DNA from 3 places in the Bordetella tumbae genome. Region 1 is predicted to be linked to each of the others. Evidence: predicted binding sites of a transcription regulator. Region 1 holds the regulator's gene; each other region holds the start of a gene.
The links. Region 1 encodes HrcA, which represses chaperone genes, less so after heat shock. Its sites were predicted from a motif close to TTAGCACTCNNNNNNNNNGAGTGCTAA; they were not measured.

Region 1 (10,725 bases):
TCGCAATTTTCCCAGCTCGGCACACGGATTTCGGTATCAAAGCCTTGGGCGGCTTGCTCGAGCGTGATTTCCAAACCGTACTTGAGGTCGGCGCCCCGATAGACCTGCGGGCCACCGCCGCCGCGACGGCCGCCGGCTCCACCAAAAATCTCGCCAAAGATGTCGCCAAAGGCATCGGCGAAACCACCGCCCATGCCTGCGCCGCCCATGCCCGCGGCATTGGGGTCAACGCCCGCATGCCCATAACGGTCGTAAGCCGCACGCTTTTGTTCGTCGCCCAGGACTTCGTAGGCTTCCTTGATTTCCTTGAACTTTTCTTCGGCGTCTTTGCTGTCCGGATTACGGTCCGGATGGTATTTCATGGCCAGCTTGCGGTAGGCCTTTTTCAGCTCGTCGTCCGTGGCGTTTTTTGCCACGCCTAAAGCTTCGTAGTAATCGCGTTTTGCCATATTGAATAAGCTCAAAAACGAGCTATAACCTCGGTGATACAGAACGAATCCGCCCGGTAACCGGAAAATCCGGGTACCGGGCGAGATCAGGCGTCATAGACGGCCGTTATTGCCCGACTTATTGATCGCGCTTGACTTCTTTGAAGTCAGCGTCGACCACGTTGTCGTCAGCCGGCTTGGCTTCTGCGCCGTCAGCCTGCTGGGCGGCCTGAGCAGCTTGCATATCGGCGTACATCTTTTCGCCGAGTTTCTGCGAAGCCGTCGACAGCGCCTCAACCTTGGCGTCGATCGCAGCCTTGTCGCCGTCCTTGAGCACATCCTCGACTTCCTTGATGGCGGCTTCGATGGACTCTTTTTCAGAGGCCTCGAGCTTGTCGCCATACTCGGTCAGCGATTTGCGGGTGGCGTGCACCAACGCATCGGCTTGGTTGCGAGTCTGAGCCAGCTCGGCAATGCGGTGATCTTCCTCGGCATTCGCCTCGGCATCCTTGACCATGCGCTGGATTTCGTCCTCGGACAAACCAGAGTTGGCCTTGATGGTGATCTTGTTTTCCTTGCCGGTGCCTTTGTCCTTTGCAGACACGTGCAGAATGCCGTTGGCGTCGATGTCGAACGTGACTTCGATTTGCGGCAGACCGCGCGGCGCGGGCGGAATACCCTCGAGGTTGAACTCACCCAGGCTCTTGTTGCCCGCAGCGATTTCGCGCTCGCCTTGGAACACCTTGATCGTCACGGCCGGCTGATTGTCGTCAGCGGTCGAGAACGTTTGCGAGAAACGTGTCGGGATCGTGGTGTTCTTCTGGATCATCTTGGTCATCACGCCGCCCAGGGTTTCGATACCCAGCGACAGAGGCGTCACGTCCAGGAGCAGCACGTCCTTGCGGTCGCCCGACAACACCGAACCCTGAATCGCGGCACCAGCAGCCACGGCTTCGTCGGGGTTGATGTCCTTGCGCGGGTCCTTGCCAAAGAACTCTTTGACCTTTTCCTGCACCTTGGGCATACGGGTCATACCGCCGACCAGGATCACGTCGTCGATTTCGGAAACCTTGACGCCAGCGTCCTTGATGGCCACACGGCAGGGCTCGATCGTGCGATCGATCAGTTCCTCGACCAGGGCTTCCAGCTTGGCGCGCGTGATCTTCAGGTTCAAGTGCTTGGGACCGGAAGCATCGGCCGTGATGTACGGCAGGTTGATTTCGGTCTGTTGGCTGGACGACAGCTCGATTTTGGCTTTTTCAGCGGCTTCTTTCAGGCGTTGCAGGGCCAGGACGTCCTTGGACAGGTCCACGCCTTGCTCTTTCTTGAATTCGCCGATGATGTAGTCGATGATGCGCTGATCGAAGTCCTCGCCACCCAGGAAGGTGTCGCCGTTGGTCGACAGAACCTCGAACTGCTTTTCACCGTCCACGTCCGCGATTTCGATGATGGACACGTCGAACGTACCACCGCCCAAGTCATACACCGCGATCTTGCGATCGCCCTTTTCGGACTTGTCCAGGCCGAACGCCAACGCGGCAGCGGTGGGCTCGTTGATGATGCGCTTGACTTCCAGGCCCGCGATACGGCCGGCGTCCTTGGTCGCCTGACGTTGGCTGTCATTGAAGTAGGCCGGCACCGTGATCACGGCTTCGGTGACTTCTTCGCCCAGATAGTCCTCGGCGGTTTTCTTCATTTTGCGCAGCACGTCGGCGGAGACTTGGGGAGGCGCGATTTTCTTGCCGCGCACTTCGACCCAGGCGTCGCCGTTGTCGGCCTTGACGATGCTGTAGGGCATCAGGTCGATGTCTTTCTGGACAGCTTTTTCGTCGAACTTGCGGCCGATCAGGCGCTTGACGGCGTACAGCGTGTTGGTGGGGTTGGTCACCGCTTGACGCTTGGCGGGCGCGCCGACCAGGGTTTCACCATCGTCCATGTAGGCGATGATGGAAGGAGTCGTGCGGGCACCTTCGGCGTTTTCGATGATTTTGACCTGGTTACCGTCCATGACAGCCACGCAGCTGTTGGTCGTGCCCAAGTCGATGCCGATGATTTTGCTCATGGTGGGAATACCTTGAATATTGATTTCGTAAATACAGAAAATTGGGAAAAAAACTCAGTCTCAACCTAACTGGGGCTGCCAATGGGGTTTTTCAAGACCCTGGCGTGCTTTTCTGCTCGCCGGTGGACACTGCGTCCTGCAGGCGGCTGACGGCGGCCACAAACTGCGGCAGCCCGGGCCAACTGGTAATACGCCCCAGGCGCTTGCCGCCGCGATAAAACACAAAAGTCGGCACACCGTGCAACGCAAATCGCCGCCCTAATGCCTCGTCGGCGTAGACGTCAGCCTGAAACCAGCTCAATCCCAGATCCAGCAAGGCTCGTTGATGCAATAACGCGGCCTGCTTGAACAAATTGCAGTTGTAACAATCCTGGCCCCACAAGAATACGCATCGCAAGTCATCGCCCGGCGCCTCGATCACCGCCTGATCAATATCGGCGGTGCCGACGGCACGCATGGCGAACACCTGAAAAACCTGAGACGGATCGAACGAAGTGGAGCCAGACATGGTCGCGAGCCGATCAGCCTGCAGAAACGATCACCAAGGCCGGGCGCAGGGTACGGTCAGCAATCACGTAGCCCTTTTGCAGCGTCTGCACGATCGTATTGGCGGGCTGCTGGGCCGGCACAGAGGAAATAGCCTGATGCAGGTGCGGGTCGAACTTGTCACCCTGCACTGGGGCGATTTCTTTGAGCAGATTGCGCTCGAATGCGCCGCTCAGCTGCTTGAGCGTCACTTCGACACCCTCGCGCAGGGCTTCCAGAGTCTGATCTGCCTGGGCAAGCGCAGCTTCGAGGCTGTCTTTGACGGGAACCAGGCTTTCGGCAAAGGACTCAATACCGAACTTGCGTGCCTTGGACACGTCTTCTTGGGCACGACGTCGGACGTTTTCGGCCTCGGCGTGGGTACGCAGCAATTGGTCTTGCTGTCCAGTGACGGTGGCCTGGGCGGCCTCGAGCTCGGCACGCAACGCGGCAATTTCGGCCTGCAGCGATTCGATAGTGACGGGCGCGGCAGCGCCTTGGTCTTCGGACTCGGGGGCTTGATCGACAGGCTCTTGAGATGCCGTCATGGGGGATCCTCCAAAAAAACAATAGCGTAGGCCCCAATAATGGGGGCCTTACAGGCTATTTCAAGAGGCCATGCGACAGATAGGGCTACTTTTCCCGTGGCTGGGCGGGTGCGGGCGGATCACTGGCAGGAAAGCTTTCTTCCAGCGCCTCGTCCAGCGCGGCTTCCTCGCCGTCCTGAGCATCCGCGCTCGGCGCGACGGTGGCCGCAGGGTCACTCGCGGGAAAAGACTCATCGAGCGCCTTGTCGAGTTCGCCTTCGACGCGCTCGTCCTGTTTGGCGGGAGATTCGGGCCGGGGTGGCGCCTGCGTCCCAGGTTTATTGGATGTGCTCATTCGCGATCCCCTGAAAGCTGCCGTTCACTCATACCCCGCTGGCGCAGCGCCGGCGGAGCCCTCAAGTTCTATTCTAGTGTACGACCTGCGGTCGTTCGAGGGGCCCAACCTTGTAAGTGATTGTCGGCCAAGGCGGCCAATCCCTCGATCCAATCGGGATGATCGTTCAGTGCCGGGATATATCTGAACTGACGCCCTCCCGCTTCTAAGAAAGCGTCGCGGCATTCCTGGCTGATCTCTTCCAGCGTCTCCAGGCAATCGGCGACGAAACCCGGGCACACCACGTCAACTTCGGTAACGCCTTGACCTGCCAGGGCTTTCAGTGTGGGTTCCGTATAGGGCTCCAGCCATCGGGCGGCGCCAAAACGGCTCTGGAACGTCACCTCGACCTGATCGGGCGTCAACGACAGACGTTCGCGCAGCAAACGCGCCGTTTCCAGACAATCCCGGTAATACGGGTCACCCAATTCGATCGAATAACGAGGCAAGCCGTGAAAGCTCATGACCAGTTTTTGCGGACGGCCGTTTGTCTGCCAATAGTCCGATATCTGACGCGCCAACGCATCCAGGTACCCTGGGTCCTGATGGAAACGCTTGATAAATCGCAGCTCGGGCTGATCCCGTAATTTGGCAACATGCCCCGTGACGGCATCGACCACGGTCGCCGTCGTGCTCGCGGCATACTGCGGGTACAACGGGACGGTCAAGATACGCTGGCAACCCTGTTGCCGCAATCGCGTGATGGCCTGCTCGATAGACGGTTCGCCATAGCGCATCGCGAGCTCGACCCGCGCCTGCCTGCCACGTGCCTGCAGCGCACGCTGCACACCCTCGGCCTGACGGCGGCTGTACACCATCAAGGGCGAGCCCTCCTCCATCCAGATTCCCGCATAACGCGGTTGCAAACGGCTCGGGCGCCGGGCCAGCACCAGGCAATGCAAGATCGGCAGCCACAAATAACGCGGAATCTCGATCACCCGGGGATCGGACAAAAACTCCGCCAGATAACGGCGTATATCGCGCGGCGTCGGACTGGCCGGGGTTCCAAGATTGACCAGCAGGACGCCGACAGGCCCCGCCTCTCGCGGGGCGGGATTGTCATCGAAAGGATCCGTCTGTGGGGGTTCGGGCAGGTAACGCTCAGGCCATAAATACTTGAACAAGCGCAGAAACACGAAATACCTCTCAAGAACCAAGCTGCCGGAGAGCCGGCTCAATGATCCGGCTGAATCTTAATGATTATGGCTGAATGCGTTGGACAGCAGGCGCGCCGTGATGTCGACAATCGGAATGACGCGCTCGTAGGCCATGCGAGTGGGCCCGATGACACCCAAGGTACCGATCACCCTGCCGTCGACGCCATAGGGAGCCGTGATCACGGATAATTCTTCCATGGGCAGCAACTGCGACTCGCCGCCGATATAGATCTGCACCCCTTGGGCGCGGCTGGAAGTATCCAGCAATTGCAGCAAATCGGTTTTCTTCTCGAACAAGGAGAACATTTTGCGCAGGCGATCCATATCGGACGCGATGTCGGTCACGTCGAGCAGCTTGCGCTCGCCCGAGATGATTACATCATCACCATCCTCGGCCGCCTCGGCCCCGGCCTCGACCGCGGCCTGCATCAGGCGCGAAATGTCATCACGCAATTGCGCCAACTCGGTCGTCAACGTACGACGCACCGCATCGAAGGATTTGCCTGCGAAATGCACGTTGAAGAAATTCCCGGCCTCGAGGAGCTCGGCCTCGGAATAGTCGCGTTGAACGGTCAAGATCCGGTTCTGGACATCGCCGTCGGGCGTGACGATGATGAGCAACACCCGTTTACCCGACAAGCGAATGAATTCAATTTGACGAAATACCTGTGCGCGCTTGGGCGTCAACACCACACCCGCGAACTGCGTCAGATTGGACAACAGCGCCGCCGCTGCGTTGACCGCCCGCGAAGGCTCTGTGGCCGTCAAGGCAGCCTCGCCGAATTGCTGTGGTTGGAACTCGTACGGCTGCACGGCCAGCAACGAGTCGACGAACATGCGATAGCCCCGCGGCGTAGGCACGCGGCCTGCGGACGTATGCGGGCTGTGTATGAGCCCCAGGTCCTCGAGATCCGCCATGACATTGCGTATCGTGGCAGGAGACAGATCAAAGACCTTGGATAGCGTGCGCGACCCTACCGGTTGTCCATCGGCAATGTGACGTTCTATCAGGGCTTTAAGTAATGCGCGGGCGCGATCATCCATGAGGGCTATTGTAGGGAAACTTTCAGAAATGGGCGATTTTTGTCCTGCAGCCGGATAAGCCGCCCCATATAATCGGCGAATCGACCCGGCCAATGTGCCGTTCCTATTGATTATCGGTCCTTTTCGCCATGCATTTTCCCATTGTTGCCCTGATTGGCAGACACCAGGATACGGGTCTGGACGCGCCGCTGCGCACCCTGGCAGAAATGCTGATCAAAGCCGGCCGGCAAGTATTGATCGACGCCGACACTGCGCAGAACACAGGCCTGCGCGATTATCCCGTGGCCACCCTGAAAGAAATCGGCGAAACCGCGTCCTTGGCCGTCGTCATGGGCGGCGACGGCACCGTGCTGGGCGCCGCGCGTACGCTCGCCCCGTTTGGCTTGTCGATCGTGGGCATCAACCATGGCCGGCTCGGTTTCATCACCGACATCCCCGTACAGGAATCGCAAAACGCCCTGGCCCGCATCATCGAGGGCAATTATCGCGCCGAAGACCGCATGCTCCTGGAGGGCTGTGTCTGGCGCGGTGATCAATTGATGTACACCGCGCCTGCCCTGAACGATGTGGTGCTCAACCGCGCCGGACGCGGCGGCATGATCGAAGTCCGCGTCGAAGTGGACGGGGCCTTCATGTATGCGCAGCGGGCCGACGGCCTCATCATCGCCACGCCAACGGGATCCACGGCCTATGCGTTGTCTGCCAACGGTCCGATTTTGCATCCGGGCCTCGATGCCATGGTGCTGGTCCCTGTGGCGCCGCAGACCCTGTCCAACCGTCCGATCGTCATCCCGGGCACCGGGGTACTCAGCATGACGTTGACAGCCATTGGCCGCGTCGAAACCGGCGCGAGCGTGCATTTCGACATGCAGACATGGTCTGATCTGCAGCCGGGCGATCGCATTTCCGTGCAACGTGCGCCGCATACGATCCGTTTTGTGCACCCCGAGGGCTACAGCTTCTTTTCGACCCTGCGTCGCAAGCTGCATTGGAATTTGATGCCTCAGGCATCTGACAGCGTGGAATAACCGTACCGACTATCACTTATGTTGCGCACCCTGCATATTCGCGATTTTGTCATCGTCGAACAGGCCGAGATTCATTTCGGCTCGGGTTTTACCGTTTTTTCGGGCGAAACAGGCGCCGGAAAATCCATTTTGATCGATGCTCTGGCACTGGCGCTGGGCGGGCGTGCCGACGCGAGCGTCCTGCGCGAGGGAGCCGCTCGCGCAGATATCACGGCCATGTTCGATACGTCAGCGGCACTGCGCAGTTGGCTGACAGAGCGCGACCTGGATAACGGAGACGAACTCGCGTTGCGCCGCGTCGTCGATGCACAAGGCCGCAGCCGCGGCTATATCAACGGCATGCCGGCCACATTGACGCAATTACGTGAGCTTGGCGACAGCCTGGTGGATATCCATGGGCAACATGCGCATCAAAGCCTGATGCGCCCCGACGCGCAGCGAGACCTGCTGGATGCCCATGGCGGCCATGCCGAGCTGCGCCAAACCGTCGCACAGGCATGGAAAGCATGGCGGGCAGTCGCTCGCCAACTGGAGCTGGCCGAAAAAGACGCCGCGGGGCTTGCCGCCGAACGAGAGCGGCTGCAATGGCAAGCCGACGAGCTTGATCAACTGGCGCTGCAAGCTGACGAATGGGATACCCTGCAGTCCGAACAGTCGCGCCTGGCTCATGCCCAGGCCTTGCTGGACGGCGCCGGACAGATCCTGGAGGCCCTCGATGGCGAAGACGACTCCGCCCTGCATCGGCTGAATACGGCTCAACATCGCCTGCAAAGCATGCTGCGTCACGACGCTGGGTTGCAAGGCGTCGCTGAGGAAATCGAATCCGCGCGCATTGCCATGTCGGAAGCCGTCTCTGATCTCAACAACTACGTCAGCCGCGTCGAACTCGATCCGCAGCGCCTGGCCCAGGTCGACACCCGAATGAGCGCCGTGTTTGAAATGGCGCGCAAATTCAAAACCGATCCAGAGACTTTGCCGGCGCTACGTGACAATGTGCATGCCCAGTTGGCCGACCTGCAAGCCGCAGGCGATATAGACGCCTTGCGCGCACGCGCCGAAACAGCCGAAACGCAATATCTCGCCGCAGCCAAACAACTGTCTACGGCGCGCGCCAAAGTCGCCAAAAGCCTGGGCAAACAAGTCACACAGGCCATGCAGACGCTCGCCATGCAAGGCGGCCGATTCGAGCCGATCGTCTCCACGGGGGCGCCCTCGGCACAGGGCAGCGATCAAGTCGAGTTTCTGGTGGCCGGCCATGCCGGCACCACACCGCGTCCGTTGGGCAAAGTCGCATCGGGTGGCGAACTCTCGCGGATATCTCTGGCGCTATCCGTCATTGCCAGCCGGGCGGCACGCGTGCCAACCTTGATTTTTGACGAAGTCGACAGTGGTGTAGGCGGCGCCGTTGCTGAGGTCGTCGGGCAACTGCTCAAGGAACTCGGCGAACGCCATCAAGTCTTGTGCGTCACCCACCTGCCACAGGTTGCCGCCTGCGGTAATGCGCAATATCGGGTCAGCAAAAAAGAAACGGCAGGCACGACGCGATCCCAGATTGCCGAATTGGACGCCGATCAACGCGTCGAGGAAATTGCCCGCATGCTGGGCGGCATCAAAATCACTGCCACGACGCGCGATCATGCGCGCGAAATGCTGGGGGGCTTGGCCGAACAGGCCGCGCGCTAAGCCGCTCGACGGACAACGCCCCCTTGCATAGGGGGCGTTTTTGTTTTTGGAGCGGCCAGGCGCACTCGCTACAGTCAGAGCAATACGTAACGATTGCTGACCGAACTCGCATGCAATGGCGGGACACGAGGTCTGACGAGCCTCTGACGTGCCGCCACAAGCCGACCGGACTTAGCGGGTTTTTTGGCAGTCGCCGCAGATGCCGTACAGCACCATGGCGTGACTTTCCAAGGCAAAATTGTTGTCTTTTGCCACTTTGTGTTGACGTTTCTCAATGTCGGGATCGGAAAACTCGACTACCTTGCCACAATTGGTGCAGATCAGGTGGTCGTGGTGATCGCCGTCATTCAGCTCGAAAACCGCCTTGCCGCTGTCGAATTGGCTACGGCTCAGGATGCCGGCCTGCTCGAACTGTGTCAGCACGCGATAAACCGTCGCCAGGCCGATTTCGACGTTTTCGCCAATCAGCGCGCGATAAACATCCTCGGCGCTCAGGTGCCGTTGGTCTGCTTTGCGGAAGATATCCAGGATTTTCAGACGAGGGAAAGTCGCCTTCAAACCCATGTTTTTCAGTTCGCTTTGGTCTGTCATGGTGTAATCGCTCTCTGTCCGCGGTGGCAAGGGCAGAAATTGCGGCGCACAAACTGCAGCAGCGCGCCGCCCTTTTTCCGCTGCCCACGGAGCTACCGCATTGTGAAACCTTTATGATAACGGTTTTACCCGCTTTAAATCACAGATAGGGGCGCTTGGTGTCCATCATTGCACGTATTCCGACCCGGTTCCTGAAAACCGCACTGGCAGCCACCGCCATCGCAGCCGTTGTGGCGGGCTGCTCATCCGACAAATGGGGCTTTCCCTACAAGGCCCCTGTCCAGCAGGGCAATTGGATCACGCAAGAGCAAGTCGCCCTGCTGCAGCCCGGCATGACGCGCGAGCAAGTCCGCTTTGCGTTGGGCAGCCCCACGTTGACCAGCGTCCTGCACGCGGATCGCTGGGACTATCCGTATTATTTCAAGCCCGGCTACGGTGACCCTCAAGAGCGCAAATTCACGGTGTGGTTCGACAATGACCGCCTGGTGCGCTGGGAAGGCGACAAGCAGCCCGAACTGCAACCGTTCCAACTGAACGCAGAAGGCAAACCCCAGGGAAAAACTGACGAGCAGATCGACGCTGAAACCGCTCGCCAGAATGCCGAGGGGGCGATTCAGTCGGCTGTCCCGGCCGATGCGGCACAGTTGCCCGCGCTGGGGACGCCGCCGGGCGGCGCTCTGCCTGCAGATGGCGCCAACGGCACGGCAGTGCCTGCCAGCGGTGCAGATACGGCGGTCTCGCAGCCGGACACGGCGCCTCAACCGGCCTCTGATTCAGGCAGCGGCATTCGTGCGCCGAGCATGTCCGAATCAGACACATTACCCCCAGAGGATACGTCCGGCAATACGGCTCGCCAGCGAGAATTGCGATTGAATGCGCCCAGCACGGGCTCGTCCAACCCCGCTACCGGTGGCGCCGAGCCGCTGCGTTGATCGCTGTAGCCAGAGGAAAAAACATGCGTATCGCTATTGCAGGCGCAGGCGGCCGTATGGGCCGCATGCTCATCGAAGCCGTCCTGAATGCTTCGGACGTCACACTCGCAGTCGCCCTGGATCGTGCAGGCTCTCCGGACCTGGGACAGGATGCCGGCGCGTTTCTGGGCCGCGAGACGGGTGTCACGATTACGGATCAACTCGACGCGTTGGCCAATGCTGACTGCCTGATCGATTTCACTCGCCCTGAGGCTACGTTGGCGCATCTGAAGGCCTGCGTGCAACACGGCACCCGGATCGTGATCGGCACGACGGGGTTTGACGATGCCGGGCGCGCCGCCATTGACGTGGCCG
Region 2 (10,725 bases), on a different contig from region 1:
CTCCTTGGCGTGATCGCGGGCGTAGGCCGCAAACTCGTCCAGACCAGAGACCGGCAAATCTTTTCGCGCCGACAAGACTTGGGGGGCATCGCCGACAGAGCCCAAGGCAATGAAGTCCTTGAGGATGTCGTACGGAAGTTTTTTATACAGAGTCGTGTTGGCCGCCAGCGTACCTACGTTGCCAATGAGCAGCGTATATCCGTCGCCGGCCATGCGTGCTGCGCGGGCATTGCCCACGGTGCCGCCAGCGCCAGGAGTATTCTCGACGATGATGGGCTGCCCCAGGTCCTTGGCCATTCCCTCGGCGATGACGCGTGCCAGCACATCGGTGGGGCCACCCGGCGCAAATGGAACGATTAGGACAATCGGTTTGGAGGGAAAGGCGCCACCACTAGCACCGGCCCGTCCCAAGGGGAAGGCAGCACTAGCCGTTGCGACGGCCGCTCCCAACAGGAGGCGGCGTCGCGCATCGCATGTCTCACTCCGGATGAATTTTTCTTTTTTCATGATTCTTTTGCAGAGCGCCTCATGGATTGAAAACGACCAGCCGTTCTTCGGTCATTTCGCGAATCGCGTGAGCGGGGCCTTCTTTGCCGAAGCCGCTGTCCTTGACTCCGCCAAAAGGCATCACGTCAGAACGGGCGCTTGAGGTTTCATTAATCTGTACAGTCCCGAAACGCAAGGTCGAAGCCGCACGCAAAGCACGATCAATGTCTTGCGTAAACACGCCGGCCGACAAGCCAAACGGCGTCGAGTTGGCGTCGCGTATCGCTTCTTCGAAATCATCGAAAGGCCGCAGGGCCAGCAATGGCGCGAACGCTTCCTGGCACCAGACTCGGCCGCCATCGGGAGCATGCGTCACGACCGCAGGTGTGATGACCGAGCGTTCGCGTTGCCCGCCGCACAGCAGTTTGGCTCCGCCTTGCTCTGCTTCGCGCAGCCAGCTTTCGGCACGGATGGCAGACTGTTCGCTGATCAGCGGCCCGACTTTGGTATCCGGGTCGCGCGGATCGCCGGCTTTGAGCGTGGCAGCGAATGCCGCGAGACGCTGGCCGACCTCTTCGGCGATATCCCGCTGCACGTATAGCCGCTGCACAGAGGTGCAGACTTGTCCGGCCTTGCGTAGTCCCGCGTTGGCGATCTTGGGTATCGCGCGGTCCAGGTCTGCGTCAGAGCAGACGATCGTGCTGGCGATACTACCCAGCTCCATCTGGGTACGTCGCAGGCCTGCCGCCTGTTGAATAATGCGCCCCACTCTCGTACTGCCCGTAAAGGTGTAGAAAGCAATGTCCTGTTCCTCGAGCAGCCACGTGCCGACCGTATCCCCCTCCCCTTGCACGACGGCAAGAAAAGCAGGTGGCATTCCGGCTTCCAAAAGCAGCTGAGCCAGCAACGCACTGGTCAGCGGCGTAAAGGCCGACGGCTTGAGTACGACTGAGTTGCCTGCCGCATACGCGGGCGCGACCTTGTGCAGCACCGTATTGAGCGGCGCGTTAAAAGGCGTAATGGCACAGACGACCCCAATGGGGAATCGCTGCGTGAAACCCATCCGGCGATGTGCGCCCGGGCTGGCACCGAACGGAATGACTTCGCCTACCAGACGCAAAGCCTCATCGGCAGACAGACTCAGCGTGACGATCGCACGATCGATTTCGCCATTGGCATCGACGATAGTGAAGCCGGCCTCGGCCACCATCACGTCGACCAGACGCTGACGGAAGGACTCAACCAGCCCGGCAGCGCGGCGCAATACCTGGGCGCGGTCATGCGGCGGAGGCGGACCGCCATCAACGGCGGCTCGCGTGACGCGGACGGCTTCGGCCACTTGTTCACGCGTCGCCGAGGCGACCTGGGCAATAGGACGGCCGCTGAACTTGTCCTCGACGGTAAAGCTGGGGCCGCCATCCAGCCATCGGCCATTGATCAGTTGCCCGGTCGGTGGCAGTCCATCGATGTGCAAAGGTGCTGCGCTCATTATTTTGCCTTAATGTGAAACGTTATCTGTGATTTTCATCGATAAATAAGGGATGCTTTCACCACACATCGCCATTTAAATGAAATGATTCATTCTCGGATTATAGGTAGTTCAATCGTTCATCCGTATCCAGTTTTCATGAAGAGGTGTTTAAGGCAGGTGAAGTCGCTTTACCGCTCAACATGCCCCCGAGCTCGGGAGCGATGGGATTTTCTGAGCGTCATGGATACAATTCCCCGCCACGAGCTGATCTTCGCCAGCGAAAGACAAATGTGCGTTGATTGCCGAGGCCGAGACGCAAATGCTTGCGTCCCATTCCCTGTCCTTTTGTCCAAAATTTATTTTCGAGAATCTTCATGCAACGAATAATGCTTCGCGCCAAGCTGCACAGAGCCACCGTTACCGAGGCCGATCTAAACTATGAAGGCTCATGCGGCATTGACGCGACATTGCTGAAGACCGCCGGTATGTTGGAGTTCGAGCGCATCGAGATTTACAACGTCACCAATGGCGAGCGCTTTGACACCTATATCATCGAGGCGCCCGCCGGCAGCGGCGCGATCTCTCTGAACGGCGCTGCGGCGCGCAGAGCACAGGTCGGTGACCACTTGATCATTTGCACATACAGCCCAGTAGACGAGCAGCTCGCGACGACACATCTCCCGACGGTCGTGCTGCTGGATGAGGCGAACAAGGTTAAGGAAGTCCGCGCGTTTGAACCGCGCAATGCCCGCTAGAATGCCGAGCGCTGACGTTGACCTGCCCCTGTTCAGAACAGATGAAGTCGGGCAGGCACGGCTTCATCTGCTTTAGGACCGGCTTCTACGGGTGATGAGCGCGGCCGCCACCAGCAAGGAAGTCACTACCGTGAAGATCAAGCTGGCAGCAGACAAACCCCACAGTACTGCCGCCAGGCCGATGCCTAATACCGGAATGGACGCGCCGACGAAACAAGCGAGATAGTATGCGGAGGAAATCGACGCACGATGGCTGGACGGGCTGATTTGGCCGACAACGCGCAGGCTTCCGCCGAACCCCATACCCGATGCCGCGGCCGTGAGCAGCGTACCCAGAATTAGCAACCAGAGCGACGCCTCGCGCTGTGCCAGATAGAATGTGCACAGCGCCGGCACCAGCAATATCAGGCCGATGCGCATACTACGATCGCAAGGAAAGCGACGCTCAGCCAGCAGTGCACCCAGCCCTCCCATGAATAGCACGAACATGATGGCGCCGGTCGCCAGGCCACCGCCGGACGGCAGAATTACCTGCACGATACTGGGCAATAAGGCCAGGTAGTAACCAATGAAGGCGAACACGCAGAAGGCTGTCAGGGCCGGCGTGATGAAGTATCGGCGCAGGCGCCGCGGTACCGCGATGCGCGGCCACAGGTCCGGCCGGCCAGATGCTGTCGGCCGGCCCGCCGGCACGCGATACAGCAATATCAGCACACCAGCGAGTGCGGCAAGATAGCAGACCCATGCCAATTGCATGGGCGCGAACGCGTACTGATACAGCACACCGCCCGCCAGCGGCCCGATAGCAGATCCGGCGAAGTTCGCCCCCGCCGCCCGCACGGTAGCATGCTCGGTGTGGTGCTCAGCGTCTATATCGACCAGCCAGGCTGTGCCCGTGCTGGACGCCAGGCCTACCGCCAGCCCGCTGACCAGTCGGGCTGCGAACAACCAAATCGTGCCAGCCGCGAAAATGAACAGCAAGGTGGACAGGCAGGCAAGCAGCAATGCGGCCATCAGGATGGGTTTTCGGCCCAGGCTGTCGGACAGGCGCCCCAGAAACAGCAGCGCCACCATATTGCCCAGCACATAGATTGCATAGATCTGCGTCAGGGTGAATTCGCTGAATCCGAAAGTTTGCTGGTACGGCAGATAAAAAGGCGTCGCGAGCGTGCTGCCCAAGAATGCGGCCCCGATGATCAGCATGGCGGTGGGGACGCTATGAAGAGGCCGATATTGTTGGTTATTCATATATATCAGCCCATCATAGACACGCTGGAGCATGTGCTCAACGCTCGATAGGTTTCTGCACCTGAACGAATGTTTCGTCCAAGCCACTTCTGGATTTGGCGAAAGTTGCGTGAAATCTCCCACCAAAAATGTAACAACACCCCTTCCCCCCCTTGAACCTCTCGCCATCATCCCTATAATTAGCACTCGCTGCCGGTGAGTGCTAACACTGCTTCCCGGCCTGAAACCCGATTTTTTTCACCTTCTATATTTAGAAACAGGAGTTCCTCATGGCCCTGCGTCCCCTGCACGATCGCGTGATCGTCAAACGCCTGGACAACGAGCGCAAGACTGCCTCGGGCATCGTTATCCCTGATAGCGCCGCTGAAAAGCCGGATCAAGGCGAAGTCGTGGCCGTTGGCCCGGGCAAGAAGACCGAAGACGGCAAAGTGCTGCCGGTCGATCTGAAGGCTGGTGACAAGGTTCTGTTCGGCAAGTACGCCGGCCAGTCGGTGAAAGTCGACGGCGAAGAACTGCTCGTCATCCGCGAGGAAGAAATCCTCGCCGTGATCCAGTAATTACCTGAACAAAATTTCGAAGGAAGCTCACAATGGCTGCCAAGCAAGTCCTGTTCGGCGATGACGCGCGCGTGCGCATCGTTCGTGGCGTGAATGTTCTCGCCAACGCTGTCAAAACCACCCTGGGCCCCAAGGGCCGTAACGTTGTGCTCGAGCGCTCGTTCGGCGCCCCGACCGTCACCAAAGACGGCGTGTCGGTTGCCAAGGAAATCGAACTGAAAGACAAGTTCGAAAACATCGGCGCTCAACTCGTTAAAGACGTTGCTTCGAAGACCTCGGACAACGCCGGCGACGGCACCACCACCGCCACCGTGCTGGCTCAAGCCATCGTTCAAGAAGGCCTGAAGTACGTTGCCGCTGGTTTCAACCCCATCGACCTCAAGCGCGGTATCGACAAGGCTGTGGCTGCTGCCGTGGCTGAATTGGCCAAGCAATCGAAGCCGGTCACCACCAGCAAGGAAATCGCTCAAGTTGGCTCGATCTCGGCCAACAGCGACTCGTCGATCGGCCAGATCATCGCTGACGCGATGGACAAGGTCGGCAAGGAAGGCGTCATCACCGTCGAAGACGGCAAGTCGCTGGAAAACGAGCTGGACGTGGTCGAAGGTATGCAATTCGATCGCGGCTACCTGTCGCCCTACTTCATCAACAACCCCGAGAAGCAAGTTGCCGCTCTGGACGATCCGTACGTTCTGATTTTCGACAAGAAAATCAGCAACATCCGTGATCTGCTGCCCGTGCTGGAACAAGTTGCCAAGTCGAGCCGTCCTCTGCTGATCATCGCCGAAGACGTCGAAGGCGAAGCCCTGGCGACCCTGGTTGTGAACAACATCCGTGGCATCCTGAAGACCACCGCCGTCAAGGCTCCTGGCTTCGGCGATCGTCGCAAAGCCATGTTGGAAGACCTCGCCATCCTGACCGGCGGCGTTGTGATCTCCGAAGAAACCGGCATGTCGCTGGAAAAGGCTACCCTGGAAGACCTGGGTCAAGCCAAGCGCATCGAAGTTGCCAAGGAAAACACGACGGTTATCGACGGCGCTGGCGACAGCAAGTCGATCGAAGCCCGCGTGAAGCAAATCCGCGTGCAAATCGAAGAAGCGACCTCGGACTACGACCGTGAAAAACTGCAAGAACGCGTGGCCAAGCTGGCCGGCGGTGTTGCTGTGATCCGCGTCGGTGCTGCCACCGAAGTCGAAATGAAAGAAAAGAAAGCCCGCGTCGAAGATGCCCTGCACGCTACCCGCGCTGCTGTGGAAGAAGGCGTGGTTGCTGGCGGCGGCGTAGCTCTGCTGCGTGCCAAGCAAGCCATCGCTGGCCTGCAAGGCGATACGCCCGACCAAAACGCTGGTATCAAGCTGATCCTGCGTGCTGTCGAAGAACCCCTGCGTACCATCGTTACCAACGCCGGCGAAGAAGCCAGCGTGGTGGTGGACAAGGTTCTGGGCGGCAAGGGCAACTACGGCTACAACGCTGCAACCGGCGAGTACACCGACCTGGTCGAGCAAGGCGTGTTGGATCCCACCAAGGTGACCCGCACCGCGCTGCAAAACGCCGCTTCGGTTGCCAGCCTGCTGTTGACGGCTGAAGCCGCTGTGGTCGAACTGGCTGAAGACAAGCCCGCTGCTCCCGCAATGCCTGGTGGCATGGGCGGCATGGGTGGCATGGACTTCTAAGTCCACGCCATTGTCGCGAAGTATCCCCGGCACGCCGGGGATATGCCGAATCAACACCCTCGGGGTTTATGCTCCGAGGGTGTTTTTTTCGCCGGAGCGACAGCAAGCCGTAGGTGCAGCGTAGGGGCCTTTTTACGCAATGCGAGGCAACGTTAAATCAAACTTCGTCGCTATGTCGTCCGATGTGACGGACACGGCACCGCCGTGCGCTTGCGCGATGGACTTTACGATGGCCAGCCCCAACCCCGCACCGGCGGAGTTCCGTTGACGTGCAGGATCGGCTCGGAAAAAGCGATCGAACAACTTGGGCAGATACTGCTCGGGAATTTTGCGGCCGGGATTTTCCACCCTGATTCGCGTCGACCGCTCGTCCTGCGCCAAGCTGACGGTGACCGACGAACCACGAGGCGTATAGCGGATCGCATTGGACAGAAGATTGCTCAGCGCACGCAAGATCATCTCCTTATCTGCGCGCACCGGTTGGGCCTCGCCCTCTAATCGAAGCACAATACCCGCATCCTCTGCGAGTGCTTCAAAGTAGTCGAACAATCCTCGGATCAGCTCAGCCAGATCAATATCCGAGCGATGTAAATTCCCGGGATCATTTTCCGTTTGAGCCAGAAACAGCATGTCGCCGATCATGCGGCCCATGCGATCAAACTCTTCGAGATTCGAGTAGAGGATTTCCCGGTATTCGTCAGAGGAGCGAGCCTGGCGCAGCGCTACCTCTGTCTGAGTCACCAGATTCGTGACAGGGGTTCTCAGCTCGTGCGCAATATCCCCAGAAAAATGCGATAGCCTGGAAAAGCTGTCTTCGAGGCGGCCGATCATGTCGTTGAACGATGTGGCCAGCTCAGCCAGTTCCATCGGAACATCGGCGGGATGCAGCCTGACGTCGAGCTGCGAAGAACGAATGGCCCGAATCTCTCGAGTGATCTTGCGGATCGGACGATGCCCCCACTGGACGGCTAACCAAGCAACGACGATCGATATCAGGAGCACGATGCCCGTTGCCCAGCGTTGCATCTGCTTGAACGAATCCAGGAAATGAACGTGGAAATCGATATCCATCGCCACGACGACTCGGGGCGCGGACTCACCAAGGTCGACAGCCTCGGCCCAGAATGCCCCACCGCGATACGATTTACCGCCCTCATCCCACACTGACAAGCTATCAGGATCGAATCGGGATGCCTTGCTGGGCGGGGAGATGGCAGAAAGATCAGGGCCGGGACTGGCATAAACAGTCTGGCCCGCATTGTCGAACACGCCATAGAACACCCCATGGTGCCCGACGGCGATCGCACTCAGCCGCTGCGTTAGCGAAGCGTCGTCACGACTCCCCGTTTGCAGGGTGTTGACGACCGCTTTTGCCACCGCATCCAGTTCCCCCGCGTCCTGCTCCGAGAAATGCATATGCAGCGCACGCAAGACAACCCAGTTGAATGAGAGAAATACCAATGTCGTTGCGATACCCACAAGCAAGGTTACGCGCAATGCAAGTGAAGCGGGCCGACGACTGCCTGCTTGTTTACTGCTCATCGGGAGTATCCAGCATATAGCCCATTCCTCGCACGGTATGAATGAGCTTGGGCTCGAACGCATCGTCTATTTTTGCGCGAAGCCGGCGTATGGCAACGTCGATCACATTGGTATCGCTATCGAAATTCATATCCCATATCTGGGATGTGATGAGAGAGCGCGGCAGCACTTCGCCTTTTCGTCTTGCCAATAACTCAAGCAAGGAAAACTCTTTGTTGGTGAGATTGATCCGCACTCCTTGGCGCGTTGCGCGCCTGCGTGGCAGATCGAGAACCAGATCTGCGACTTCGATACGGTCCGGATGGGCGGAAGCATTTCCGCGCCGCAAGAGCGTGCGTACACGAGCCAGCAGCTCTGAAAAAGCAAAGGGTTTGATCAGATAGTCATCAGCCCCCAGTTCCAGGCCTTTGACACGATCCTCCACGCTGCCGCGTGCCGTGAGAAACAACACCGGCACTCGTTCACCGGCATCTCGCAGCGACTGAACAATACGCCAACCGTCCATGTCGGGAAGCATGACATCCAACACAATCAGGTCATAGGCTTCGTTCATCGCCATATGCTGGCCATCGAGCCCGTTGCGAGCCAAGTCCACCACAAACCCCGCCTCGGTGAGGCCCTGCCTAACGTAGTCTGCGGTCTTGTTTTCGTCTTCGACCACAAGCAATTTCATCGCGCACCTCTTGGTATTCCTGTATGTCCCCCGTAAAGCATCAGCATGCGATTCCGAGTAGACCATTGCCCTGCAATTTACCTACCGCCACCTGCCATCAACATTACTGGAACATTACATAAATGTAATGCGCGGGTCATTTAACGGAAAGTGGCGGATCCGTATTCTGCCTGCTACACGTCAAAACAAGCGATTCCATGCCCGCAGGGATCTGTGCCGACGCTTTTCATTGATCCTCTGAGGAAATCTCTCTATGCCACCTCAATCACCATTTATCTTGCCTCCCTTTGGCCGGAGCCGCCGGCGCTTTGTGCAGGGATTGGCGGCAGGCGGCGTACTAGCCAGCTTGTCGGTTCCGGCAATGCAGGCGATGGCCCAGGGAGCCAAGACGAATTTTGGTGCAGCGCCGATTTTACGTGGCAACGAATTCGACCTGGTGGTGGCCGAATCTCCGGTGAACTTCACGGGCAAGCCCGGTGTGGCGACGACAATCAACGGCTCGCTGCCCGCCCCTACACTGCGCTGGCGCGAGGGGGAGACGGTCACGATCCGCGTGACCAACAAGCTGCGCGAGGCGACCTCCATTCATTGGCACGGGATCATCCTGCCCTACCAGATGGATGGCGTGCCTGGGATCAGTTTTGCGGGCATTCCTCCGGGAGCCACATTCACCTATCGCTTCAAAGTCCAGCAAAGCGGGTCCTACTGGTACCACTCGCACTCGGGCATGCAGGAACTGACCGGCATGTACGGGGCCATCATCATCGATCCCGCCGGCGCCGAGACCATCAAAGCAGATCGGGATCACGTGCTGGTGTTTTCCGACTGGACCGATGAGGACCCAATGCGGGTATTCGGCAAGCTCAAGTCACAGGGCGACTACTACAACTATCACCAGCCTACGGTCCTCGATTTCTTTCGCGATGCGGCGCAGGACGGCGTCGGCGCGGCGTTCGACAAGCGCAAGATGTGGAACGAGATGCGGATGAGCCCGACCGATCTGGCCGATCTGTCCTCGGAAACGTTGACGTACCTGGCCAACGGCGTCACGCCCGCAGGTAACTGGACAGCGCTTTTCCGCCCCGGTGAGCGCGTACGGTTGCGGATGGTCAATGGGGCTGGCAATACTTTTTATGACGTGCGTATTCCCGGTTTGAAGCTGCGAGTCGTGCAGGTCGATGGCGTCGATGTCGAGCCTGTGACTGTGGACGAGTTCCGCTTTGGTCCCGGAGAAACGATCGACGTGATCGTCGAACCTCGTGATGATGCGTACACGATCTTTGCCCAATCGATGGATCGTTCCGGATTCGCGCGGGCAACACTGGCCGTGCGGGAAGGACTGCAGGCGGCCGTACCGGCAATCGATGCGGCTGAGTGGCTGAGCATGGCGGACATGATGGGGTCGATGGATCATGGGTCCATGGGACAAGGATCGATGGACCATGGTTCGATGACCGGCATGGCTGATACGACCGAAATGACTGGGATGACCGGTATGAATCATGGCGCGATGGCGGGGATGAACCATGGCGCCATGGCGATGGATCACAGTCAGCACACCGCTGCAGCGGGAGGCCTGACTGCGCCGTCAACGACGGCACGCCACGCCCGTACCGAATACGGACCGAGCACGGATATGCGCGTGGATATGGCTCGCACCAATCTTGACGATCCCGGCATAGGGCTGCGCAACAACGGACGGCGAGTACTGACGCTCGCTGATTTGCACACCCCCTCTGGCCCGATGGACGCGCGCGGGGCGGGCCGGGAAGTCGAGCTGCATCTGACGGGCAATATGGAGCGTTACACCTGGTCGTTCGACGGATTGGAATTCAGCAAATCCACGCCGATCCACTTCCGCCATAACGAGCGGCTGCGGGTGATCTTGCACAACGACACCATGATGACGCATCCGATGCACCTGCATGGCATGTGGAGCGAATTGGAAAGCCCGGACGGAAAGTTCCTGGCACGCCGCCACACCCTGCCCGTGCAACCGGCGCAGCGGGTGAGTTTCTTGGTGACCGCCGATGCACTTGGCCGTTGGGCGTGGCATTGCCACCTGATGTTCCACATGGATGCGGGCATGTTCCGCGAGGTCGTGGTGTCTTGAGCCAGTGCAGAAAAAAGGAAACGTTGATGTCAAAACTAGCACCTATCAGAGCACTGGCCATGGCTGTTGCTTCCCTGACAAGCATTGCGGTAAATGCGGCTGACCCACACGCAGGCCACGGCACTGAACAGAATGCCACCGCATCCGAGCCATCAATGGATCACGGTGACATGCAAATGCAGGGTGGCTCGGCTCCACCGGATGCAC
Region 3 (10,725 bases), on a different contig from region 1:
AAGAACATTTCCTGCTCGCGCTGTGCCAGGATGACCAACCCCACCGCAACGCGTTGCTCGTCGGTCATCTGACTCACCTGACCATCGTGCACGCTGGCCAGGCTCGCATCGAACACCGCGTGAATACGATCACGGGCCTCGGGGCTGATATGGTCTGTTTTGGCGATGTCATCAGACTTGTCCTGCAGACTCTCGAGTGCGACGACCAGTGCTTGATTGCGGATCGTGCGTTCGACCATCGACAGCTGGTTCAACCCCAGCATGCGAATCAACGGACGCAAGGTCATGCCATTAACAAACAAGGTCGACAGCACGAAGCCCGTCGTGACGACTGCGATAAAGTGCCGCGCGTCCTCGGGCACTGCCGCCTGCTCTGTCACGGCCAGCGCCAAAGCCAATGATACGGCGCCTCGCAGGCCTCCCCACATCATGACAAGCTTGTAAGGCGTACTGACTTTCGTCCCCAGCGGCGTCAATCCGAGCAGCGGCAATAGGCCGAACACGACGATGCCGCGTGCCAGCAGCGTCACCACAAAGACGACCACGACCAGCAGCAACTCTTGCAGATCGGTCGCGGCCATCAGCTTGGGGACCAGCATCGCGGCAAAAATAAAGATCAGCGAATTCGCCCAAAACCCGAACTGCTCCCAGGAACTGGCCAGATGCTCGAACGTCACGGGCGACATGCGGGTCCGTCCCGTCGAGCCCACAACCAGCCCCGCAATCACGGTGGCGACCACACCCGAGACGCCCAGATAATGCTCGGAAATGAAAAAAGACAGATAGGCCAACGTCAGCGTCAGCGTGATCTCGGCGGTCGGGAACCCGCGCAACCAGGCAAATAGAAAACATGCCCCACGGCCCATGACATAGCCCGCCAACCCGCCGCCGACAAAGTGCACGATGAAGTCAGTGAATATGCCGCTGACTGACAGCGTACCTGTGCCCCCCAGCACCGCGAGCAGCACGGAATACAGCGCGATCGACGCGGCATCGTTGAACAGGCTTTCGCCCTCGACGAGCGTAGTCAACCGCTTGGGCGCCCCCACCTCGCGAAATATCCCCACCACGGCCACCGGATCCGTCGTGGCCACGATAGCCCCCAGCAGCAGGCAAGCCACCAGCCCGTATGACGACACGGCATTGACGGCAAAACCGACCACGACGGTACACACCACCACCGCCACGATGGCCATCATCAAAATAGGACCGATATCGTCCATCAAGCGACGCACGTTCATGGCCAGGGCGGTTTCGAACAACAGCACAGGCAGGAACACCATCAAAAAGGTTTCGGACGAAATCTCGAAACGCTCGATCGTGTCGAACAGATCCCCCAGCACGGGGGGAGCCCAACCATGCAAGTGCAGCCCGATACCCAACAAGCAGCCCACAATGGCCAATAGGACCGAATAGGGCAGCTTGACGCGGCCGGCCAAGGGCGGCATGAAGCACACCAATGTGAGTAGGCCGGATAAACCGAAAACAATAAAACCTATATCCATGAAGGGTGCACAAGCCGCAAACGTATCAGACAGAGAACAAGGATAGCTTTTTTTACGGCCTTCCTGCGGACGTGCTGCTGCCGCGCACGTTTCGTTACGGGTCTTGCTTATTCAAATGGTCCGGTGGGGCGCTTTTTGGGTATGGTACTGAGCTTTATTGGATATTCAGGAGGCCTCTTGCCGGCTTCGACTTCCAGCGCGGGCCGCGCCGACGCCCCCACACTGCTGGTACAGCTGACGGATTTACATCTGATGGCCGAACCAGAAAGCGTCATGTGCCAGGTCAACACCGATGCCAGTTTACGCGCGGTGATGGATCTGGTTCGCGCCAACGGACACCGCCCCGACCTATTGCTGGCGACCGGAGATCTGTCGCAGGACGGCTCTGTGCAGGCCTATCAACGCCTGCGCGAGCTGCTGGAGCAGACGGACTGGCCGGTGCGCTGCCTGCCGGGCAATCATGACGATGTGCACGCCCTGCGTGAAACCATGGGACTCTGGGCCCAGCCCGTCACGGACATCGGCGCCTGGCGCATCATTTTGCTGGACTCCACGGTACCTGGCTCGAACGCGGGCCATATCAGTGATGAGCAGTTCGATCTGCTGGAACAAGCATCGGCGTTGGCGGGAGATCGGCACATACTCGTGGCGTTGCACCATAACCCGGTACAGATGGACAGCAGTTTTCCTGACCAGATGATGGTCGACAATGCCCAAACGCTGTTTCAGCGTCTGGCCAACCTGCCGCGCGCACGCGTGCTGTTGTGGGGCCATGTCCATCAGGCATTTGACCGGCGCCGCCATCACATGCGCCTGCTAGCCACCCCCTCGACGTGCTTTCAGTTCAGCATTCGTGACGGCCAGCATGTGCTGGACGATTCCCCGCCGGGGTACCGATGGCTCAAGCTGTATCGGGATGGATCGCTGGCGACCGGGGTGCGCCGCCTGAGTGACGCCGCCTGGCTGCAGGCAAAAAAATAGGGCACCGATATGCGAGGTGCCCTGCAAGCATCCGTTTCATAGGGGAGGGGAAGAGGAGAAGCCGAAACGGATGCAAGACTACACGCCGGGATGCGGCAATTGCGGTCTACAGGTATTTAGTCTCTGGCGCGTCGAATAAGTTTCCTGCGGCAGGGGTCTACCGCGGCAGAAAATTGAATCAAAATGTGTCTATTATAAAAATTATGCTGCAACAATAAGCCGGCGCCAAAACGCGAAAGCCCCGGCATCGCGATGCCGGGGCTTTCTGCACCACAAAATCGACTGTCAGGCTGCAGCCAAGGCGCCACGCATTTTCTTTAGCGCAGCGGATTCGATTTGGCGAATGCGCTCTGCAGAAACGCCGAACTCTTGGGCGAGCTCTTGCAGCGTGGTTCCGCCCTCATCTTGCAACCAGCGCGCCTCAATGATGCGGCGCGAGCGTGCGTCCAGGGCTTGCAAGGCGTTCGCCAAGCCTTGGCCTTGCAGATCATCGTGTTCGCGGCGATCAAGCACGCGGGTCGGCTCTGCATGGCCCTCGTCGGACAAATACGAGATAGGCGCATAGGCCTCGTCCTCGTCATCCTGCTTTTCCAGCGATAGATCGCGACCTGACAGGCGGATCTCCATTTCGCTGACGTCTTCGCGACGCACGTTCAGTTCCTGAGCAATGCGATCGACCTGCTCGGGGTCGAGCGTATGGCCATCAGGACGCATGCTGCGCAGATTGAAGAAGAGCTTGCGCTGCGCCTTGGTGGTGGCCACCTTGACCATGCGCCAATTACGGATGATGAACTCGTGAATTTCAGCCTTGATCCAGTGCACGGCGAACGATACCAAACGCACGCCGCGTTCCGGGTCAAAGCGCTTGACGGCCTTCATCAGGCCGACGTTGCCTTCCTGGATGAGGTCGGCATGGGGCAAGCCATAGCCTAGATACTGACGCGCCACGGATACCACCAGACGCAGGTGCGACAGCACCAGCTCGCGGGCGGCCGTGAGATCGTCCTGGTCGCGCAAACGACGGCCGAGCTCAGTTTCGCGCTCGGCGGTCAGCACCGGCAGATGGTTGACGGCCGAGATGTAGGCTTCGATCGTACCTAGTGAACCTGGATTGGCAACGGCCAACGCCAGGGCGTTGCCGGACAGGGCCAACGAGCTACTGGGTTGCTTCATGGTTGCGTCCTCCAAGGGGGAAATTGACAGGGGCATCAGTTGATATTAGCACTCTATCTATACGAGTGCTAATTCGACTGCCGCAGTGCATCAAAGTTCCATGCGAGTCACGCCTTTCGGGTCATACAACACGGCGGCATGCCGGTGTCATACCGTTCTCCGGCCTATCGGCAGCAGGGCGGTCAGAATTACAGGCAAAAGGAGGGCTCGTCGCGCGCCCCCGCAACCGGCCCTAGGTCAAAGGTCTGGCCGGCCAGCGGGTAATCTTCGCGCGCCGGTGACGACATGCCTTCCCACGCCGACGTCACATACAGGCGGCCAGCCCCGAATGCCGGGCAGGTAGGCTGCGGTGAAGGCAAATCTCGGCGCGCGAGGCAAGTCCCCGCTACGTCATAATGGCCGACCCAACCCGCACCCCAATGCGCAATCCAGAGTGCGCCGTCCGCGTCGGTCACGGCACCATCCGGATACAGCCCTGCCGCGGCGAAATCCATGAACACCTGTGGGTCGTTCATCGGCCAGCCCTCAGGATCCAGTTGCCACTGCCACACCCGCTGAATCGCCGTGTCTGCAAAATACGCAAGACTGCGATCCGGCGCAAAGCATATCGCATTGGGTATCGTCAGCCCGGCCCTCAGGCGTACCAATCGGCCCCGAAAAAAGCGGTAAAGGGCCCCAGCGCCAGACTGGGCCTGCTTGCCCATGGTGCCGATCCAAAAACCACCCCATGGGTCGGCACGGCCGTCGTTGGAGCGTGTCGTGGCGTCGTGTGCTTCGATTTCCGCCACGCGGACACGCTGCCGGCTATCCAGATCAAAGCACCACAGACCCGTCTCGGAGGCCAGCAGCAGCCGATCGGCATCGATCCATGCAGCGGCCGAATGCCGTTCGGGAAGCTCGGCCTGGTAGATACCATCCGCTCCCCGCCCCAACAAACGATTGTCCAGAATGTCGAACCAGAACAGCATTTCGCGCCGGGGATGCCAGAGTGCGCCCTCGCCGAGATGACAAGGACGGCTGTCGAAAACCGTGCTCATGCCGAGAGCCCTGTAACGGCGGATGCGTGGGCAGAGGACGACAGATCGAACGGCGGAATCACCGTACGTTTGCCGAGGCTGAGCGCGTCGGCCACATGCACCATAGGCATCAGGTCGACCTCGGATTCGCCGTTGGCCACCAGCTCGGCCATGCGTGCATACAGCGCGGGGTACTCTCCCGCGATGTCGTCCTGTCCGGCGACTGCCTTGCCGTCGATCTCCAGTACATTGCCGCCCAGGCGCAGGGCAAGCTCACCCTGGTCGGTATCGATCTCCATGTCCCAGGTCTGCGGCCCAGTCTGACGCCAATCCAGCTCTGCATACACGTTGCCGGAAAACTGCAAGCGCGCGGCAATAGGCACGTGCCAGTTCTCGGGCACCTCAAGCGAGGCTGACTGCAGATACACGGGCACAGGCAGGATCTCGGTGAGGATGGAGAAAGCATTGATACCCGTATCGAACACGCCCATGCCCCCGGGCTGCGACACCCAGACCTGGCCCGGATGCCAGTGCCGCACGTCTTCCTTCCAGATGATGCGCGCGGCACTGACAGTCTTGCCGGCCAGCCACACCTTGGCTGGCGCGACGGCGTGCGCGAGGCGCGAATGCCAGGTTGTGTAGATCGTCAACCCGCGCTGCCGAGCCTGGGCGGATAGGATCTCGACTTCTGCCAGGGTCGCACCAGGCGGTTTTTCGAGCATGATATGGCGTCCTGCCTGCAATGCCCGGTACGCATAGTCAAAGCGCGCCGCGGGTGGCACGCACAAGGACACAACAGGGATATCGGGATTTTCGTCCAGAAAGCGGTCGAAATCCGTGTAGGCCTTGACGCCATTCACACTGCCCTCCTGCGAGACCGTCGCCGCCAGACGCCAATGCGGCGAGGCTTGCAAGGCAGGCACATGCTGGGCCTGGGCGATCTTTCCCACCCCTACGAGCGCGATTTTCATCAGTGAGACTCCCTGCCGACCGCCGAACCTCGGCAGCCTTTCAGAAAATCGAGGTCGGCGCCGGTATCGGCGCCGCCGACATGCTGCTGGTGCAGCCAAATATAGCCGGTAGATACGGGCTGATGCACCGGGCGCCAGGCCGCCAGCCGCTCGGCCAGTTCGACGTCCGACACCTCCAGCGTCAGCGATCGAGCGTGCACGTCCAACGCGATCATGTCGCCGGTGCGCACCACAGCCAACGGGCCGCCCGCTGCCGCCTCGGGCGCGGCATGCAGGATCACCGTGCCATAGGCCGTCCCGGACATGCGCGCATCCGAGATGCGCACCATATCGGTAATCCCCTTGCGCAACACCTTGGGGGGTAAACCCATGTTGCCGACTTCGGCCATGCCTGGATAGCCTCGAGGACCACAGTTCTTTAGGACCATGATGCAGGTTTCGTCGATATCGAGCGCCTCGTCGTTGATCTTCGCCTTGTAATCATCGATATCTTCGAAAACGACCGCGCGTCCTCGATGCACCATTAGATGGGGGCTGGCGGCGGAGGGCTTGAGCACTGCCCCGTTCGGCGCCAGATTACCCTTGAGCACGACAATGCCGCCCGAGGCCGCCAGCGCCTTGCCTTCAGGAAAAATCACGTTCTCGTTCCAGTTGCGAACGTCCTTGACCTCGTCCCATAGCGCGCCCCCAGAGACCGTCAATGCGTCTTTATGCAGCAGGCCGGCTTCGCCCAGGCGCTTGAGCACCACGGGCAATCCGCCCGCGTAGAAGAATTCCTCCATCAGGTACTCGCCCGACGGCATCAGGTTGACGATGGTGGGCACGTCCCGCCCGAAACGATCCCAGTCATCCAGCGTCAAATCGACCCCAATGCGCCCGGCGATTGCCAGCAGGTGAATGACGGCATTGGTCGAACCGCCTATCGCGGCATTGGTGCGAATGGCGTTCTCGAAAGCCACTCGGGTCATGATGTCCGACGGTTTCAAGTCATCCTTGACCATCTGAACAATGCGCCGGCCCGATAACTGCGCCAGCACGCGTCTACGGCTGTCGACGGCAGGAATCGCTGCATTGCCCGACAGCGCCATGCCCAGCGCCTCGGCCATGGATGCCATGGTCGAGGCCGTACCCATGGTATTGCAGGTACCCGAGGAACGCGACATCGACTGCTCTGCCTGGAGGAAGTCCTCCTGCGTCATTTCTCCCGCCTTGACGGCCTCTGAAAAACGCCACAGATGCGTACCGGATCCGACGCGCTCGCCCTGGAAGTAGCCGTTGAGCATCGGACCGCCCGTCACGACGATGGAGGGCAAGTCGGTGGACGCCGCTCCCATGAGCAAGGACGGCGTGGTTTTGTCGCAGCCCACCAGTAGTACGGCACCATCGATGGGCTGACCGCGCATCGCCTCCTCGACCGCCAGCGCGGCCAGGTTGCGATACAGCATCGCGGTCGGCCGGTAGGTGTTCTCGGATACCGAGAACACCGGTACCTCGACGGGAAAGCCGCCAGCCTCCCAGATGCCGGCCTTCACCTTCTCGGCCAATTCGCGCAAGTGCCCATTGCACGGCGTCAGGTCAGACCACGTATTCAGGATGCCAATGACCGGGCGGCCGTCGAACAGGTCGTGCGGATGGCCCTGATTCTTGAGCCAGCCGCGGTGGTAGATGACATCGCGCGTATTGCCTCCATACCAGTGCTGCGAACGCAACGAACGTGGCCAGGGCGCGGGTTTGAAAGCCATGGAGTCTCCCTTCTCTTTCTTTGTAGTGATTTGATCCGGATCGGGATCAGCCTTGCCTGCGGCGGTTGTAGACATCGAAAAAAACAGCGGCCAGCAGAGCGCATCCCTTGATGACTTGCTGGTAGTCGATACCGATGCCGAGAATGGACATTCCGTTATTCATGACGCCCATGATGAAAGCCCCCACCACCGCGCCGATGATCTTGCCGGTACCGCCCGAGGCCGACGCTCCGCCGATGAACACTGCCGCAATGACGTCCAGTTCGAGTCCGAAGCCGGCCTTGGGTGTGGCCGTATTCAGGCGCGCGGCAAAGATCAGCCCCGCCAGCGCCGCCAGGAAGCCCATGTTCACAAACGTGAGAAAGGTCAGCCGTTCCGTCTTGATGCCTGAGATACGCGCGGCCTTCTCGTTGCCGCCCAGCGCATAGATGCGTCGACCCAGCGTTGTCTTCTCGGTGATGAAGACGTAAATCGCGGTCAGTATTCCCATGGAGAGCAGCACGTTTGGCAAACCGCGAAAACCCGCAAGCTTCCAGGTGAAGAACAGGATCGCCATCGAGATGATGGCCAGGCGTCCCACAAAAAACCCCAGCGGCTCGGCATCAATGCCATATCGGCGGTTACGCGACCATGCCCGACAGGATGAGTACATCAGCAGCGCCACACCCACGACTCCCACTATCAGCGCGGTGAAATTGGGCTTGCCCGCACCAAAGAGGTCAGGCACGAAACCGGTGGACAGCAGTTGAAAGTCGCGAGGAAACGGACCGACCGATTGGCCTTGCAACAGCCACAGCGACAGCCCGCGGAATATCAGCATGCCAGCCAACGTCACGATGAACGCAGGGATCTTCCAGAATGCAATGAAGTACCCCTGGGCCGCGCCGATAACCATGCCGGCCAGCAGGCATGCCGGTACCGCGGTCCAGACCGGCCAGCCCAGTTGGACAATCAGCACGGCGGCGAGCGCGCCGACAAAGCCCATCACTGATCCCACGGACAGATCGATATGCCCCGATACGATCACCATCAACATGCCCAGGGCCATGATGACGATGTAGCTGTTCTGCAGCAGCAGGTTGGTAATGTTGACCGGCCGCATCAGCGTGCCATCGGTCAGTACCTGGAACATGATCAGGATGGCGACCAACGCGATCAGCAGGCCGTATTCGCGCATATGCTTCGCAAAATAGGCGCCGACGCTGTTGCTGTTGCCGCCCGATGTTGGCAGGGACGTCGAGGTATTCATATGCTCTGCTCCTCGTCGCTGACAATGAGCGACATGATGCGTTCCTGGGTGGCTTGCCCGGCATCGAGCTCGCCGATGAACGCACCCTCGTTCATCACATAGATGCGGTCACACATGCCCAGCAACTCGGGCAGCTCCGAAGAAATCATGACCACGGCTTTACCTTGTTCGCTCAGCCCGTTGATGATCCCGTATATCTCGTATTTCGCACCGACATCGATGCCGCGCGTGGGTTCATCCAGAATCAGCACGTCCGGTTCGGTAAAAAGCCATTTGGACAAAACCACCTTCTGCTGATTGCCGCCGGACAGATTGGCGACCGTCTGAAATACCGAAGGTGTGCGGATACGCATGGCCGTTCGGTATTTTTCCGATATCTCGATTTCACGTCGGCGGTCGATCACCCCCGCACGAGCTACGCGCTCCAGGCTGGCCAGGGTCACGTTACGCAGCACCGTGTCCTCCAGCAGCAGGCCCAGCGACTTACGGTCTTCGGTGACGTAGGCCAGACCTGCCTTGATGGCCCTGGGCACGTCCGAAACATCGACCGGTTTGCCCCGCATCCGCACCTGGCCGGAAATATGGCGGCCGTATCCACGCCCGAAAATCGACATGGCAAGTTCGGTTCGGCCCGCTCCCATCAGTCCGGCTATACCCACCACCTCACCGGCGCGGACTGTGAAGGACACGTCCTTGACCATCTGCCGGCCTCTCTGCTCAGGATGCCAGACGTTCCAGTCGCACACCTCGAGTACCGCCTCGCCGGCACGGCGTTCGCGCGGCGGATAGCGCTGCGACATGTCCCGTCCCACCATGTCGCGCACGATGCGGTCCTCACATAAGGCCTCGGTCGCGGCGTCCAGCGTCGAGACCGTCGATCCGTCACGTATCACGCTGACCCGGTCGGCGATGCGGCGTACTTCGTTGAGCTTGTGGCTGATGATGATGGAGGTCACGCCCTGCGCCTTCAACTCCAGCAGCAAGTCCAGCAAGGCCTGACTGTCCGACTCTGACAAAGCTGCCGTCGGTTCGTCCAGAATGAGCAGCCGCACGTTCTTGGCGAGCGCTTTGGCAATCTCGACCAGTTGCTGTTTGCCCACTCCCAGCGTCCCGACCATCGTGCCGGGCGCGTCCGTCAAACCGACCTTGCGCAGCAATTCTCCCGCCTGACGAAAGGTTTCGTGCCACGACACCACGCCACCTGACGCGCGCTCATTGCCCAGAAAGATATTCTCGGCAATGGACAACTGCGGCACCAATGCAAGCTCTTGGTGGATGATGACAATACCGCGCGCCTCGCTATCGCGGATGGAGCGAAAACGCATGATCTCGCCATCGTAGGCAATCTCGCCGTCGTAGCTGCCGTGGGCATAGACGCCCGACAAGACCTTCATCAGCGTGGACTTGCCCGCACCGTTCTCGCCGCAAATGGCGTGGATCTCGTTATGTCTGACCGCCAGATCGACCCGATTCAGCGCCTTCACGCCTGGAAAGGTCTTCGTGATGGCGCGCATTTCCAGAAGATAGGTCATGGATGCGACCTACTGGATATCCGATTTCTGGTAATAGCCCGACTGGACCAGCACCGCCTCCCAATTGTCTGCGTTGACCACCGTGGGTTGCAGCAGGAAGGCGGGAACGACTTTCACGCCATTGTTGTATGTCTTGGTGTCGTTGACTTGCGGTTTGCCTTCCTTGAGCATGGCGTCGACCATGCCTACCGTGACGCGTGCCAACTCTCGGGTGTCCTTGAATATCGTGGAATACTGTTCGTTGGCCAGAATGGATTTGATCGACGGCAACTCCGCATCCTGACCGGTGACCACGGGCATGCTCTGCCCGCCCGAGCCATATCCCACGCCTTTGAGCGACGAGAGAATTCCAATGGACATGCCATCGTACGGCGACAGCACGCCATGCAGGCGCTCTTTGGTATAGCTCGAGGACAGCAGGTTATCCATACGGGCTTGGGCCGCGGCGCCATCCCAGCGCAAGGTGCCCACCCGATCCATGCCGGTCTGACCCGACACGACCTTGATGTCACCAGCATCGATCAACGGTTTGAGCACGGACATGGCACCGTCGTAG

Region 2: a site for HrcA is predicted at 4,140-4,166, ahead of groES (co-chaperone GroES). Genes of this name have one in related genera too.
Region 3: a site for HrcA is predicted at 3,705-3,731, ahead of rpoH (RNA polymerase sigma factor RpoH). Genes of this name have one in related genera too.

What each region holds. Positions count from the first base shown of each region.
Region 1 is NZ_BAAGVG010000015.1:328,628-339,352, reverse strand. It holds gene dnaJ (molecular chaperone DnaJ) at 1-449, opposite strand, end outside; gene dnaK (molecular chaperone DnaK) at 568-2,490, opposite strand; gene ACYVI2_RS13945 (thioredoxin domain-containing protein) at 2,582-2,998, opposite strand; gene grpE (nucleotide exchange factor GrpE) at 3,012-3,563, opposite strand; gene ACYVI2_RS13935 (hypothetical protein) at 3,649-3,897, opposite strand; gene hemH (ferrochelatase) at 3,966-5,072, opposite strand; gene hrcA (heat-inducible transcriptional repressor HrcA) at 5,130-6,137, opposite strand; gene ACYVI2_RS13920 (NAD kinase) at 6,266-7,165, shown strand; gene recN (DNA repair protein RecN) at 7,184-8,848, shown strand; gene fur (ferric iron uptake transcriptional regulator) at 9,020-9,439, opposite strand; partial or broken gene ACYVI2_RS13905 (outer membrane protein assembly factor BamE) at 9,604-10,035, shown strand; gene dapB (4-hydroxy-tetrahydrodipicolinate reductase) at 10,395-10,725, shown strand, end outside.
Region 2 is NZ_BAAGVG010000024.1:191,185-201,909, forward strand. It holds gene ACYVI2_RS26020 (Bug family tripartite tricarboxylate transporter substrate binding protein) at 1-507, opposite strand, end outside; gene ACYVI2_RS26025 (aldehyde dehydrogenase family protein) at 527-1,975, opposite strand; gene panD (aspartate 1-decarboxylase) at 2,332-2,712, shown strand; gene ACYVI2_RS26035 (MFS transporter) at 2,785-3,960, opposite strand; gene groES (co-chaperone GroES) at 4,230-4,517, shown strand; gene groL (chaperonin GroEL) at 4,550-6,190, shown strand; gene ACYVI2_RS26050 (Cu(+)/Ag(+) sensor histidine kinase) at 6,323-7,732, opposite strand; gene ACYVI2_RS26055 (heavy metal response regulator transcription factor) at 7,722-8,405, opposite strand; gene ACYVI2_RS26060 (copper resistance system multicopper oxidase) at 8,659-10,518, shown strand; gene ACYVI2_RS26065 (copper resistance protein B) at 10,545-10,725, shown strand, end outside.
Region 3 is NZ_BAAGVG010000018.1:213,464-224,188, reverse strand. It holds gene ACYVI2_RS15880 (cation:proton antiporter) at 1-1,505, opposite strand, end outside; gene ACYVI2_RS15875 (phosphodiesterase) at 1,683-2,486, shown strand; gene rpoH (RNA polymerase sigma factor RpoH) at 2,772-3,695, opposite strand; gene ACYVI2_RS15865 (SMP-30/gluconolactonase/LRE family protein) at 3,848-4,696, opposite strand; gene ACYVI2_RS15860 (Gfo/Idh/MocA family protein) at 4,693-5,646, opposite strand; gene araD (IlvD/Edd family dehydratase) at 5,646-7,388, opposite strand; gene mmsB (multiple monosaccharide ABC transporter permease) at 7,435-8,637, opposite strand; gene mmsA (multiple monosaccharide ABC transporter ATP-binding protein) at 8,634-10,169, opposite strand; gene chvE (multiple monosaccharide ABC transporter substrate-binding protein) at 10,179-10,725, opposite strand, start outside.